2 regions of the Fodinicurvata sp. EGI_FJ10296 genome follow, and region 1 is predicted to be linked to the other one. Evidence: predicted binding sites of a transcription regulator. Region 1 holds the regulator's gene; the other holds the start of a gene.
The links. Region 1 encodes HrcA, which represses chaperone genes, less so after heat shock. Its sites were predicted from a motif close to GTTAGCACTCNCCNNNGGNGAGTGCTAAC; they were not measured.
Positions count from the first base shown of each region.

Region 2: the regulator HrcA is predicted to act here: its motif matches at 1,276-1,304, upstream of ABZ728_RS05135 (co-chaperone GroES).

Region 1 covers NZ_JBFCVL010000001.1:550,525-557,203, forward strand. The annotation lists gene grpE (nucleotide exchange factor GrpE) at 1-642, opposite strand, end outside; gene hrcA (heat-inducible transcriptional repressor HrcA) at 639-1,697, opposite strand; gene rph (ribonuclease PH) at 1,918-2,655, shown strand; gene ABZ728_RS02515 (NAD(P)-dependent oxidoreductase) at 2,685-3,554, opposite strand; gene rdgB (RdgB/HAM1 family non-canonical purine NTP pyrophosphatase) at 3,829-4,467, shown strand; gene hemW (radical SAM family heme chaperone HemW) at 4,469-5,707, shown strand; gene ABZ728_RS02530 (penicillin-binding protein activator) at 5,780-6,679, opposite strand, start outside.
Region 2 covers NZ_JBFCVL010000002.1:365,436-372,114, forward strand. The annotation lists gene ABZ728_RS05125 (hypothetical protein) at 1-115, opposite strand, end outside; gene ABZ728_RS05130 (Usg family protein) at 773-1,048, opposite strand; gene ABZ728_RS05135 (co-chaperone GroES) at 1,446-1,757, shown strand; gene groL (chaperonin GroEL) at 1,842-3,485, shown strand; gene ABZ728_RS05145 (NAD+ synthase) at 3,594-5,300, opposite strand; gene ABZ728_RS05150 (nicotinate phosphoribosyltransferase) at 5,426-6,556, opposite strand; gene ABZ728_RS05155 (class II 3-deoxy-7-phosphoheptulonate synthase) at 6,630-6,679, opposite strand, start outside.

The DNA.
Region 1 (6,679 bases):
CGGTTCACCGCTGGCAGCCACGGCAACCATCGCCGCCCGCAAAAGCCGCCCGTGGATGACGTAGCCGGGCGCCAATACCTGCACGACGGTGCCGCCGGGTTTGCCTGTCGCAGGAACTTCCATCATCGCCTGGTGGAAATTCGGGTCGAACTTCTCGTCCTGCGGATCGATCCGGGTGATGCCATGACGGTCAAAGGTGTCGATCAGGCCCTTTTCCGTCGCGGCAACGCCATCGACGATCTTTCGCAGATCCTCGCTGGCTTCGATCGTCTCTGCCGGCACCGCATCGAGGGCACGGCGCAGATTGTCGGCCACATCCAGCAGATCGCGCGCCAGCTTGGTCACGGCATATTTGGCCGTGTCTTCCTTTTCGCGTTCCGTCCGACGACGGATATTCTCGGTCTCGGCCATGGCGCGCAGAGCCTGATCGCGCAGCTTTTCGTTCTCGGCCGTCAGGCGGGCGATTTCGGCAGCGGCGTGATCGCTCTCGCCGTTGGCGTCTCCGGCATCGGATGCCGATTCGCTACCGGCCTGAGCACCGCCACCTGTCCGATCTGTCCGGTCTTCCGATTCCGGGTTTGCCGTGCCGGGCGCCGCGTCTTCGGCGGCCGGGTCAGTCCGCTTCGATTGTCCTGTACTCATCCTGTATGCTGCTCTTTTCTGTCCCAGAGTAGTCGGCCGATCAGCTTCGCGGTGTAATCGACCATCGGAATGATGCGCGCATAGTTCAGCCGGGTTGGACCGATCACGCCAATGGCGCCCACGATATGCTCCTGGCTGTTCTTATAAGGGGCGATCACCATGGAACACCCCGTATTGCGGAAGAGATTGTTCTCCGCACCGATGAATATCTGAACCCCATCGGCGGTGCCGGTCGCTTCCAGCAGCCGCGCCATGGCGTCCTTTGTTTCGAGCACCTCGAACAGGGTCTTGACCCGCTCCAGGTCGTCCAGTGCCGTAACGTCGGACAGCAGTCGGGATTGCCCCTTGACGATCAGGGTCCCGCCCGATCCGCCGTCGGTATAGGTGGCCAACCCGGCGTCGACCAGCTTTGCGGTCAGGCTGTCGAGTTGATCGCGCTGGCGCTGTGCTTCGTCGGCCACCTCCTTGCGGATCTCCGAGACCGTACGGCCGATGATCCGGCTGTTCAGATAGTTGGAGGCCTCGACCAGCGCCGATGGCGGCATGCCTGCCGGAATCTCCAATACCCTGTTTTCGACCAGACCGTCCTGATTGACGAGTACGACCAGTGCCCGTCCGGGCGACAGATGGACGAATTCGATATGTTTCAGCGGCCGGTCGCTCTTTGGTGCGACGACCAGACCGGCAGAATTCGTAAGTCCGCTCAGCGCTGTCGTCGCATCGCTGAGAACATCGCTCATCGACCGTTCGGCCGTAGCGCATTGAGCTTCCAGATTGCGCCGTTCCTCCTCGCCGACATCGCCGATCTCGAGCAGGCCATGGACAAACAGACGCAAGCCCAGATCCGTCGGTAACCGTCCTGCCGACGTATGCGGGGAGGCGATCAGTCCGAGATCCTCAAGATCCGCCATCACATTGCGAATCGTCGCGGGCGACAGATTGAGGCCCAGTCGACGCGAGATCGACCGCGAACCAATGGGTTCGCCCGTCTCGACATAGGCGTCGACGATATGTCGGAATATCTCGCGCGATCTCTCGTTGAGGTCGGCGAACATATCCTTGTGTGGCGGTAGCAGATCTTGAACCTGTGTCATGGCATTACGCCCGCTATGTAGGGACACCGCGTCACTGCGTCAACGTCGGTCAGCATCAAGAGAATGCCTGAAAAGCGGTAAGGTCAAGGCGCCTGAACGGTGCATCTGACGGTGCGTCTGGACGGGAGGGCCCTGAAGCGATAGCTTGCGGCCACCCAATCACAAGACGCGCGTGGCCTCCATGTCCATAGTATCCCGCCCTTCGGGGCGTGCTTCCGACCAGCTTCGGCCCATTACGCTGGAAACGAATTTCAGCAAACATGCCGAAGGGTCGTGCCTGGTTCGTTTCGGCGATACCCATGTCCTGTGCACGGCGTCGGTGGAAGCCCGCGTGCCATCCTTCCTCAAGAACACCGGCAAGGGTTGGGTGACGGCGGAATATGGCATGCTGCCCCGGTCGACCGACACGCGCACCGATCGCGAGGCCGCGCGCGGCCGCCAGACGGGGCGGACACAGGAAATCCAACGGCTAATTGGCCGGAGCCTGCGCGCCGTCACCGATCTGAAGGCGCTGGGCGAATATCAGGTCAAGCTTGACTGCGATGTCATCCAGGCCGACGGCGGCACCCGAACGGCGTCAGTGACCGGCGGCTATGTGGCTCTGGCACTGGCATTCCGACACATGGTGCGAATCGGTGCCATCACCCGCGTGCCACTGACGGGCCGGGTCGCTGCGGTATCCTGTGGGCTGTGGCAGGGTTCCGCGCTGCTCGATCTCGACTATGCCGAGGATAGCACCGCCGAGGCCGATGCCAATTTTGTCATGACGGATGCCATGGGGATCGTCGAGGTCCAGGGAACGGCCGAAGCCGATCCGTTCAGCGAATCGGACTTTCTGGCATTGCTGTCACTCGCCAAGAAGGGCATTGCCGAACTGGGCGTCCTTCAGGAGGCGGCGATCGAATCCGCGGCCCCCTGAGGCGGTTCTGAACGCGGCCTTGCCGATCTTCAGCTTTCGTCCCGCAGCACCGCGATGAGGCTGGACGTGTCGTATCGGTTGCCGCCCTTTGCCTGAACATGGGCATAGAACTGGTCGACCAGGGCGGTGACCGGCACGCGCGCCCCGTTGCTGCGTGCTTCTTCCAGGACGATTGACAGATCCTTGCGCATCCAGTCGACGGCAAAGCCGAAATCGAACTCGTTTTTCAGCATGGTTGGGCCGCGATTGTCCATCTGCCAGGATTGGGCGGCGCCCTTGGAAATGACGTCCAGCACCTTTTCGCCGTCCAGCCCGGCTTTCTGGGCGAAGTTCAGGCCTTCAGAAAGCGCCTGGACGAGACCCGCGATGCAGATCTGGTTGACCATCTTGGTCAACTGGCCAGCGCCGCTTTCACCCATCAGCTTGCATGACTTGGCAAAGCAATCGATCGCCGGCTTCACCCGGTCGAACGTCGCCTGATTGCCGCCGCACATGACCGTAAGGGCACCGTTTTCCGCGCCGGCCTGGCCACCTGATACCGGGGCATCGATGAAGCCGATGCCGGCATTGTCGCAGCGCTCGGCCAGTTCCCGCGCGAGATCGGCAGACGCAGTCGTGTGATCGACCAGAATCGTGCCGGAGGCCATTCCGGCCAGAGCGCCATCGTCGCCATAGACGACGGACCGGACATCGTCGTCATTGCCGACGCACATGAAAACGACTTCACATCCCTTGGCCGCGGAAGCCGGCGTCGCCGCGGCGGTAAGACCGTGTTCCCTGGCCAGGGCCTCGGCCTTGGACGCTGTCCGGTTATAGATGGTGACGTCGTGTCCGCCTTTGGCAAGATGGCGCGCCATCGGCGCCCCCATCACTCCCATACCCAAAAAGGCTGTCTTCATCGGATTTTCCTCGTCGTTCTGCATGCTTGGCCGTACTGGCGGGCCTACCGTCAGCGAGATATCACGGAACTGTAATCCCCTGGCGGTGGCGATCTTCGCGGCAGAACATAACATACGAAGGACCGTCGACAGAAAGGCACCGCATTTCGCATGCGAATACCTGCTTTGGAGCAATCGGCCGACCTCCGGCCTTTCGCGGTGCTGGTATCCGCGCTAAGGGAAGCAAGCGGCACCGTCGACATCGACGATTGCCGAAGAACTGGAGGTAAGACCAATGGCCCGACATTTTTCCGGCGATACGCTCGTCATCGCGAGCCACAATCCGGGCAAGGTTCGGGAGATCGCCGATCTGCTGAAGGATCGGGTAGCCCGCTTTCCCGGCGCGGCCGATCTCGACCTGCCGGAGCCTGAAGAAACGGGAGCGACGTTCGTCGAGAACGCGGTCCTCAAGGCCCGATCCGCGGCCGACGGCTCCGGTCTGCCGGCGCTGGCCGACGACAGTGGCCTTTCGGTCGCCGCGCTCGGGGGTGCCCCGGGGTTGTATTCGGCCCGCTGGGCGGTTCGGCCCGATGGAACGCGCGACTTCGCCTTTGCCATGGAACGCGTCAGGCAGGAACTGGTGGCGGCCGAGAGCGAACGGGGTCTGGATCGGGGCCGGGACCGGCGGGCATCGTTCCTTTGCGCTCTGGCGCTGGCCTGGCCCGATGGCGACGCAGAGGCGGTGGTTGGAACGGTCGATGGAACACTCGTGTTCCCGCCGCGCGGACTGGCCGGATTCGGCTATGATCCGATTTTCCTGCCTGACGGCCATAGCTTGACCTTTGGCGAAATGGAACCCGACGCCAAGCATGCCATCAGCCACCGTGCCGACGCGTTCGCCAAAATGCGCGAGCTGTGTTTCGGAGGGCGTTGACATGCAGACGGGTGATGGCGGTATCGACAGTGCCGACGGGAGCAGTTTCGTCGGTGAGACCGACGGGATCAGTCTTGTCGGTGAAACCGACGGGGGCGGTTTCGGGATCTATGTCCACTGGCCGTTCTGTGCCGCCAAGTGCCCGTACTGCGACTTCAACAGCCATGTGCGCGATGATATCGACCACGCGGCCTGGTCCGCGGCCCTGGTCCGCGAGCTTGACCATTTCGCGCGCGAAACCGGCGGTCGGCGCGTGAATTCGGTCTTCTTCGGCGGCGGCACCCCGTCATTGATGGCGCCGGCCAGTATCGCGGCCGTCCTCGAAGCCGTTGATCGGTCATGGAAATTGGCGCCGGATATCGAAATCACTCTCGAAGCCAACCCGACATCGGTCGAGGCCGCGCGCTTTGCGGGTTTCAAGGCTGCCGGCATCAACCGTGTATCGCTGGGTGTACAGTCATTGATCGACGCGGATCTGGCGGCGCTGGGCAGACAGCATTCCTCTGCCGAGGCCCTTGCCGCCGTTGACGTGGCCTCGCGGCATTTCGATCGATTCAGTTTCGATATGATTTATGGGCGTCCGGGGCAGACGGTGGAAGCGTGGGCTGATGAATTGTCCGGCGCCATCAGCCGCATGGGCGATCATGCGTCTGCCTATCAGTTGACCATCGAGCCGAGCACGGTTTTCGCTGGCCGCTATCGCCGCGGCGAGCTGGTAATGCCCGACGATGAAATTCAGGCCGGTCTGTTCGAGACCACGCGCGCGCTTCTGACCGCGTCCGGCCGGCCAGCCTATGAGGTATCGAACCATGCCCGCCCGGGCCAGGAATGCCGACATAATCTGGTGTACTGGCGCTATGGCGACTATGTCGGTGTCGGCCCCGGTGCCCACGGACGGTTGACGCTGCCGGACGGACGCTATGGAACGCGCACCCATCGGGCGCCGGAAGTCTGGCTGGAACGGGTACAGACCGGCGGCCATGGCGAACAGCCGCGCGAATCGATCGCGCCGGAAGATCAGGTGGCCGAAGCGCTGATGATGGGCCTCAGACTGGCCGAGGGTGTCCCTCTGGCCAGGCTGGAACGCTGTGCTGGCACCCCCGCCACGCAGATTCTGGATATGGCGGCCGTGGCGGCGCTGACGGATGGCGGATATCTGGCACCCTCGCGCGATCGGCTGATCGCCACGGATGCCGGCCAGGCCGTTCTTGATTCCGTCCTCGGACGTCTCCTGGCTTAAGCCGTGGGGCCTGACCGGGCTCGTCCGCGCGAGAGCCGCCGGGCCGCGGCTCTCGCCAAAATTGACAGTCGGTTAGAACATCTCGCTCAGGAACGTCGTCGGCGCATCCTGCCGCAGGCGCGGGCCGTTCGGCGTAACCTCCAGAACGGCGAGGCCGCGATCGATGAGGCCATTGTTCTGGAACCGGAATATTCCGTCCAGGCCTGCGAAGCCGCCGGGATCGGTCAGCGATTGCCGTCCGAACGGGTTGCCCTGCGGCTGGCGGGCCAGGATGGCTGCCATGGCCACAGAATCATACGCCAGCGTTGCCAGCCTCTCCGGCGCGCTGCCGAAAGTCTGCTGATAGCGATTCTCGAAATCGCGCCGCAGATTCGGATTGGGCGCGGCAAACCAGCCGCCGTGGACAGCCTCGATCCTGCCGATGGCACTGTCGTCCCAAAGCCCGGTGCCAAGCATCTGCGTCGGACCGGCGGCTTCGAGGATAAGGGACGCGATCGATTCCAGGGCCTGACCTGCGGCGGGGATCATGATGGCGTCGGGGTCCGCGTTGACGACTTCGGCGACCCGGTCGGCCACGTCGCTGCCGTCGCTGCCATAATAGGCCGTCGTTGCCAGTGTGCCACCGCGCCGGTTGGCGGCGTCGTTCAAGGACTGGGCGATCAACCGGCCATAGCGGCTGCCGGGCGCGATGACCGCGAACCGGCTCAGCCCGTTCTCGACGCTGTGGGCGACCACGCGGTCGACCTGCAATTCCGGCAGCAGGCCCATGACGAAGACATTGCTGTCGGCGCGTTCGGCGTCGGTCGTATAAGCGACGACATTGATGCCGGCTGATCGCGCGACCGGACCGACTTCGGCGACTTCTTCGCCCGTCAGGGGCCCGAGGATCAGGTCAACGCCCTGATTGACGACATCCTGTGCTGCACGCGCGGCGCCGGCGGCCGATCCGCCGGTATCGACGGGAACCAGTTC
Region 2 (6,679 bases), on a different contig from region 1:
TGGCCAGGAAGCGCCGAAGGCGCCCTGTGACGGTGTGCCCTTTGGCCGGACACCCCTTGGTGATGCCGCCCTTGGTGATGCCGCCCTTGGTGATGTCTGTGTCGATTGCTGTCATCACACCCTCCAGCACATCGCGTTCCCATGGAACGCGTGTGACAAGTTCATGCCGTTTAAACACGTCTATCGGACGGGACCGTTTGCCGGTGCCGCCGATCGTCGTTTTCGCGGATGATAAGAGGAGGGTCGAAACGAATTGAAATTCGATTCTTGCCCTATCGGCCCGGTCTCACCGAGCCGACGGGTGTCAGCCGATGATCCCGATAGAACCCGCTTTGGCGGTATTCTGGGCCTGTTCGCTTAACATCCGCGACAGACTATTCGGGTCGTCCATGATGCTCATAGGCCTCATGCTGTTGGCGATGCGTGGTTTATAAGTCCTTCCGGCCCCGTCGTCAACGCCGGATCGCCTCCTTGACGCTGACACGTGAACTCTCCGCAGAAACTTTCGATCGTGACACACGAACCTGGTGCATCCGGCGCGGGGTCCCCGATCGGTGTCGGGGACGATCAGGGAATGGTTGCGCGCGATTCCACTCCAACCGTATTCCCGGGCGCAGCGCGGCACGAAGTGACGCGTTGCCGACCCGGGATCTCGCGCAGCAACTCTCGATCGTGACACACAAGCCGGGTGCATCCGGCGCGGCGTCCCCGATCGGTGTCGGGACGATCAGGGTGGCGGCGGGACTGCACAAAAATCTGTAATACCAACCCGCTACTGCATCTGAAGTTCGACGTCACAACGACGCAGTTCGCCGGCAGTGACAATGCCCTGGGAGGCCACCGTCACGGTGTGGATCTTCGCCTCGATTTCCCGATCCCAGAAATCCAGGAAGCGTCGCAGGGTCGGATATCGTGGCGCCAGATCCAGCTCCTGCCAGATGAATGTTTGAAGAAACGCGGGATGGTCGGGCAGACGATAGAGAATTTCCGCAGTCGTCAGCCGATATCCCTTCAACTGGTGCTCCAGGTCCAATCCCGACTTTTCCATGTCTCGACCTCTTCTTGTTTTGCCGGTACTTGATTCGGGGTTCGGGATTTGGGGAACGCAGCAGGTGCGGACCCCCATATTTTCCATAAGCCCCATGATAATGCTGGCACATCTGGAAGAAAAGTCAATTAATTCAATCTATTAGCAGCCATGACGCTGGGCTGCTGCCAAAAAATTGGAGCGGCATCATCAAGAGGCTTGTATTGGCGCCGGCCACTCCGTACATCAGTAGCACTCGCGGGGCTGGAGTGCTAACACACGCGGCCCACGGTTGCGGCGCCTCAAAGGCTTCGGCACCGACGAGCAGGCTGCACAACAGCTTTGGCTAATTCCGCGTCCGAGGACGCTACGACCGGCTCGCCTCGATGAGGGGGCCGCATTACAGGAGCAAGACATCATGAGTTTTCGTCCATTGCATGATCGCGTGCTGGTCCGCCGCATCGAAGCAGACGCCAAGACCAAGGGCGGAATCATCATTCCCGATACGGCCAAGGAAAAGCCGATGGAAGGCGAAGTCGTCTCCGTCGGACCCGGCGTCCGCGACGAGAGCGGCAAGATCCAGGCACTCGACGTCAAATCCGGCGACCGCATTCTTTTCGGCAAGTGGTCGGGAACTGAAATCAAATTGGACGGCGAAGATCTGCTGATCATGAAAGAGTCTGACGTACTCGGCATCATCGAGCCGTCGGCTGCTGCCAAGGCCGCATAACGCGGCTCATGATCATGTGTCTGCGACCCCCTTGTCGGGGCACATTATTGAACGGCTGGTATTTTTCTGAAGGATTGAACAATCATGTCCGCTAAAGACATTAAATTCGGCGTCGACGCCCGCAACCGCATGCTCCGCGGTGTGGATATTCTCGCCGACACGGTCAAGGTGACCCTCGGCCCCAAGGGCCGCAACGTCGTTCTGGACAAGAGCTTCGGCTCGCCCCGGATCACCAAGGACGGCGTCACCGTCGCCAAGGAAATCGAACTGACCGACAAGTTCGAGAATATGGGCGCGCAGATGCTGCGTGAGGTCGCGTCCAAGACCAATGACACCGCCGGTGACGGCACCACGACCGCCACTGTTCTGGCGCAGGCCATCGTTCGCGAAGGCGTGCGGGCCGTTGCCGCCGGCATGAACCCCATGGATCTCAAGCGCGGCATCGACATCGCCGTCAAGGCAGTGGTCGAGGACATCCAGTCCCGCTCGCGCAACGTCGATACGAACGAGGAAATCGGCCAGGTCGGCACGATCTCGGCCAACGGCGACAAGACTGTCGGCGCGATGATCGCCGAGGCGATGAAGCGTGTCGGCAACGAAGGCGTGATCACGGTCGAGGAAGCCAAGTCGCTCGATACCGAACTCGAAGTCGTCGAAGGCATGCAGTTCGACCGCGGCTATCTCAGCCCGTACTTCGTCACCAACTCGGAAAAGATGCAGGCGGAGCTTGAGAACCCCTACATCCTGTTCCATGAAAAGAAGCTGTCGAACCTGCAGGCACTGCTGCCCGTACTGGAATCGGTCGTTCAGTCCAGCCGCCCGCTGCTGATCGTCGCCGAAGACGTCGAAGGCGAAGCCCTGGCGACGCTGGTCGTCAACAAGCTGCGCGGCGGCCTGAAGATCGCAGCCGTCAAGGCCCCCGGTTTCGGCGATCGTCGTAAGGCGATGCTTGAAGACATGGCCATCCTGACGGGCGGTCAGGTCATCTCCGAGGATGTCGGCATCAAGCTTGAGAACGTCACGCTCGAAATGCTCGGCTCGGCCAAGAAGGTTACCATCACCAAGGACGATACCACGATCGTCGACGGTGCCGGCAACAAGGCCGATATCGAAGCGCGTTGCGGTCAGATCAAGTCGCAGGCTGAGGAGACCACGTCCGATTACGACCGTGAAAAGCTGCAGGAACGCCTCGCCAAGCTGGCCGGCGGTGTTGCGGTTATCCGTGTCGGCGGCGCGACCGAGATCGAAGTCAAGGAACGCAAGGACCTCGTCGACGACGCCATGCATGCGACCCGCGCGGCCGTACAGGAAGGTGTCGTTGCCGGTGGTGGCGTCGCCCTGCTCTACGCCGTTCGCTCACTTGACGCGATCAAGCCGGTGAACGACGACCAGCGTGTGGGAATCGACATCATCCGCCGCGCGATCCAGACCCCGATCCGGCAGATCGTCACCAATGCCGGTATCGACGGCTCGATCGTCATCGGCAAGCTGCTGGACCAGAAAGACCCCAACTACGGCTACAACGCCGCCACGGACACCTACGAGGACCTGATCAAGGCCGGCGTCATCGACCCGACCAAGGTCGTCCGCACGGCGCTTCAGGATGCGGCATCGGTTGCCGGCCTGCTGGTCACGACCGAGGCCATGATCTCCGAAAAGCCCGAGAAAAAGGGCGCCGGTGCCAGTGGCATGGGCGGTATGGGCGGCATGGGCGATATGGACTACTGATCGCGCCCTGCGCTCAGAACAAAGACCGTTGGCCGGGGCGGGGAGAGCAATCTCCCCGCCCTTTCCTTTTGTGCGATTAACTCACCGTTCGGCGGTCGGCGGGACCGGCTATTTCACGACATGCGAAAGCAGCCTGTTGGTAATCGGGTAACGCCGGTCACGGCCGAAGCTGCGCGAGGTGATCTTGACGCCGGGCGGTGCCTGGCGGCGCTTGTATTCGGCACGGTCGAGCAAGGTCCACACTCTCACCACCGTCTCCCGGTCGTGACCGCGCGCCATGATCTGCTCGATCCCCATCTCGCTTTCGATCAGACAGGCCAGGATGTCGTCGAGGATCGGATAAGGCGGCAGGCTGTCCTCGTCCTTCTGATCGGGCCTCAGTTCCGCCGATGGCGGCTTGTCGATGACGCGTTTGGGCGTCACTTCGCCCGAAGGCCCCAGCCATCCCGGCCGATGATGGGCATTGCGCCACCGCGCCAGATCGAACACCGTCGTCTTGTAGAGATCCTTCAACGCGTTGAAGCCGCCATTCATGTCGCCGTACAAGGTCGCATAGCCGACCGACATTTCCGACTTGTTGCCGGTCGACAGCACCATGGGGCCGAGCTTGTTGGAAACGCCCATCAGGATCAGGCCACGAATGCGACTTTGAATGTTTTCTTCGGTCAGATCGGCCGGGCGATCGCCGAATATCGGCGCCAGCATTTCGGTGAAGGCTTCAACGGCCGGCTCTATGGGTATCGTGTCTGTCGCCACACCAAGACGTCGGGCAGACTCTGCCGCATCCTCGTTACTGGCGGATACCGTATAGCGCGACGGCATCAATACGCACCGGACCCGATCCGGACCCAGAGCGTCCGTTGCGATCGTTGCGGAAAAGGCGCTGTCTATCCCGCCCGACAATCCGATAACGACGCCTGGGAACCCGTTCTTGCCGACATAGTCCCTGAGGCCGAGCACGACGGCCTGATAGATGGCCTCCAGCGGCTCTGGCGGTGGCACCGTCTGGCCACTGTGGCAGGACCACCGTCCCCCCTTGCCCCGCGCCCACTGGGTCACCGATACGGCGGCCTCGAACGCCGGCAGCTGCGATTTCAGTGTAAAGTCGCCGTCGATCACGAATGACGCGCCGTCGAAGACCAGTTCGTCCTGGCCGCCGACCTGGTTCAGATAGATCAACGGCAGCCCGGTTTCGCGGACGCGCGTGACGACCAACGACACCCGCGTATCCATCTTCCCGCGTTCGAACGGACTGCCGTTGATACTGATCAGCAGTTCGGCCCCGGACTCCTCAAGGCATTCAACGACATCGGGGATCCAGATATCCTCGCAAACCGGCAAGCCGACCCGAACACCCCTGATTTCGACCGGACCGGGCATGCCACCCCTGAGAAAAACGCGCTGCTCGTCAAAAACGCCATAGTTCGGCAACTCCACCTTTGCCCGAACGGCGGTGATCGCACCGCCATCGAGGACGATCGCTGCGTTGCAGGCGATCCGTCGCTGATCGCCTTCGTCCGGCAAGACGAGATGTTGATCCGGACGCCACGGCGCTCCGACGATCAGCGCGGGACCGCCATCGGCCGTCGCCGCCGCCAGTTTATCGACGGCCGAACGGATGGCATCCAGAAAGAACGGTTTCATCACCAGATCTTCCGGCGGATACCCGCTGACCGAGAGTTCCGGTGTCACGACCACATCGGCCCCTTGCCGCGCGGCTTCGGCGCGGGCATTCAATATGCGCTCGATATTGCCGTCGATGTCGCCGACAGTGGGATTGATTTGTGCCAGCGCGATGGCGAGCCGATCGGTCATGGTCATTCCGTTCCGGTGATATCCGCAAGACAGCGGCGTGCTTCGCAGGCGACGATAATGGGCCGCTCGGACCTGTCAATCAAACGAAGCGCCAACATTATTCCGCCCCGGTTCCGGCGTGACGGCTATCGCCGCAGAAGGAACTCGCGCCCGACCTTAACCCGGGGCTGGCCGTCATAGTCGACGATGTCGGCTGTGGCATAGGTTTCGGACCATTTTTCCGGCAGATAGCTGCCCGTCCCGATGATATTCACCGGCGCTTTTGCCAGTGCCATAATCCGGCACTTCACGGGCGAAAAGCCCGAACTGGCCACGATACCGACCTTGCTGAAGCCGGCTTTGTCGAGCTGTTCGCGAAGATGGTGGATCGCCGCCGCCGAAACGCCGGTGCCGATCAGATAGCGAAGCTCCGACTCGTCGCGATATCCGCGGATCGCCGCCGGAACATAACGTTCGAGAACGGCATAGGACGATGGGGGGTCCAGGCCTTCCAGATAACGTCCGCCCGAGGTATCGATGCGAACGGCCAGACGGCCGTCTGCCGCCAGGCCCGAAAACCGTTCACAAACGGCGAGGCTGTCGGAAACCTCCTTACCGAAATAATCGACAAGAACGGTCAGTTTGGCATCGGGATGGACCTCGTGAAACATCTCGGCCGCACGGACGGTCGAACCGGCATAGCCGATCAGGGCATGGGGCATGGTTCCGAAGCCGCGCTCCTGCCCGAAATAATGGGCGGTGGCGTTCGTCGCATTCCCGATAAAGCCGACGGCACCGTGTTTGCGCTTGGCACGATCAGAGCCGACCGACGCAGCATAAGCCATCATGTCCGCCATTTCGGTTCCGGCGCAATGGCGCGCATCCATCGCCAGAAAGGAAACGTTGGGCAGATCAGCGGCCATCGAATAGGCGTTGTAAGCCGCCACACAGGCGGGCCCGAGTTTCTGTAGAAGGATGGTTTCCAGATCGACCAGCGCGACCAGCGATCCGGTGATATAAGCGATCGGCTCACCGGCGCCGACCCATTTGCCCTCCGGATAGCGCAGGTCGATATTCACCGCCGTGCCGCGCGCTGCCATGACCGCTTCCAGCCAATCGAACGCGAGCCTGGGGGCCGAGATGCAGGGCCGTCTCAGAAACAGCGCATAGGTAACAGTCGCGTCACCCCATTTTGCCACTGTCTCTTTGGTTCGATTGAAATATGCATCCGTCCATGCGCCGATTTCTTCGATCGGAGGATAGGCTGACTTCGTCATACAAGAAGCTCTCGGCGACGTGGAGCGGCCGCCCGACCGGCGGCCGCCATGAAGCTGGAAATCGCCAGCGTGTTTACTCCGCGGCGGCGATGCGTCGCGCCCGATCCTTCTCCGCGCGCTCCT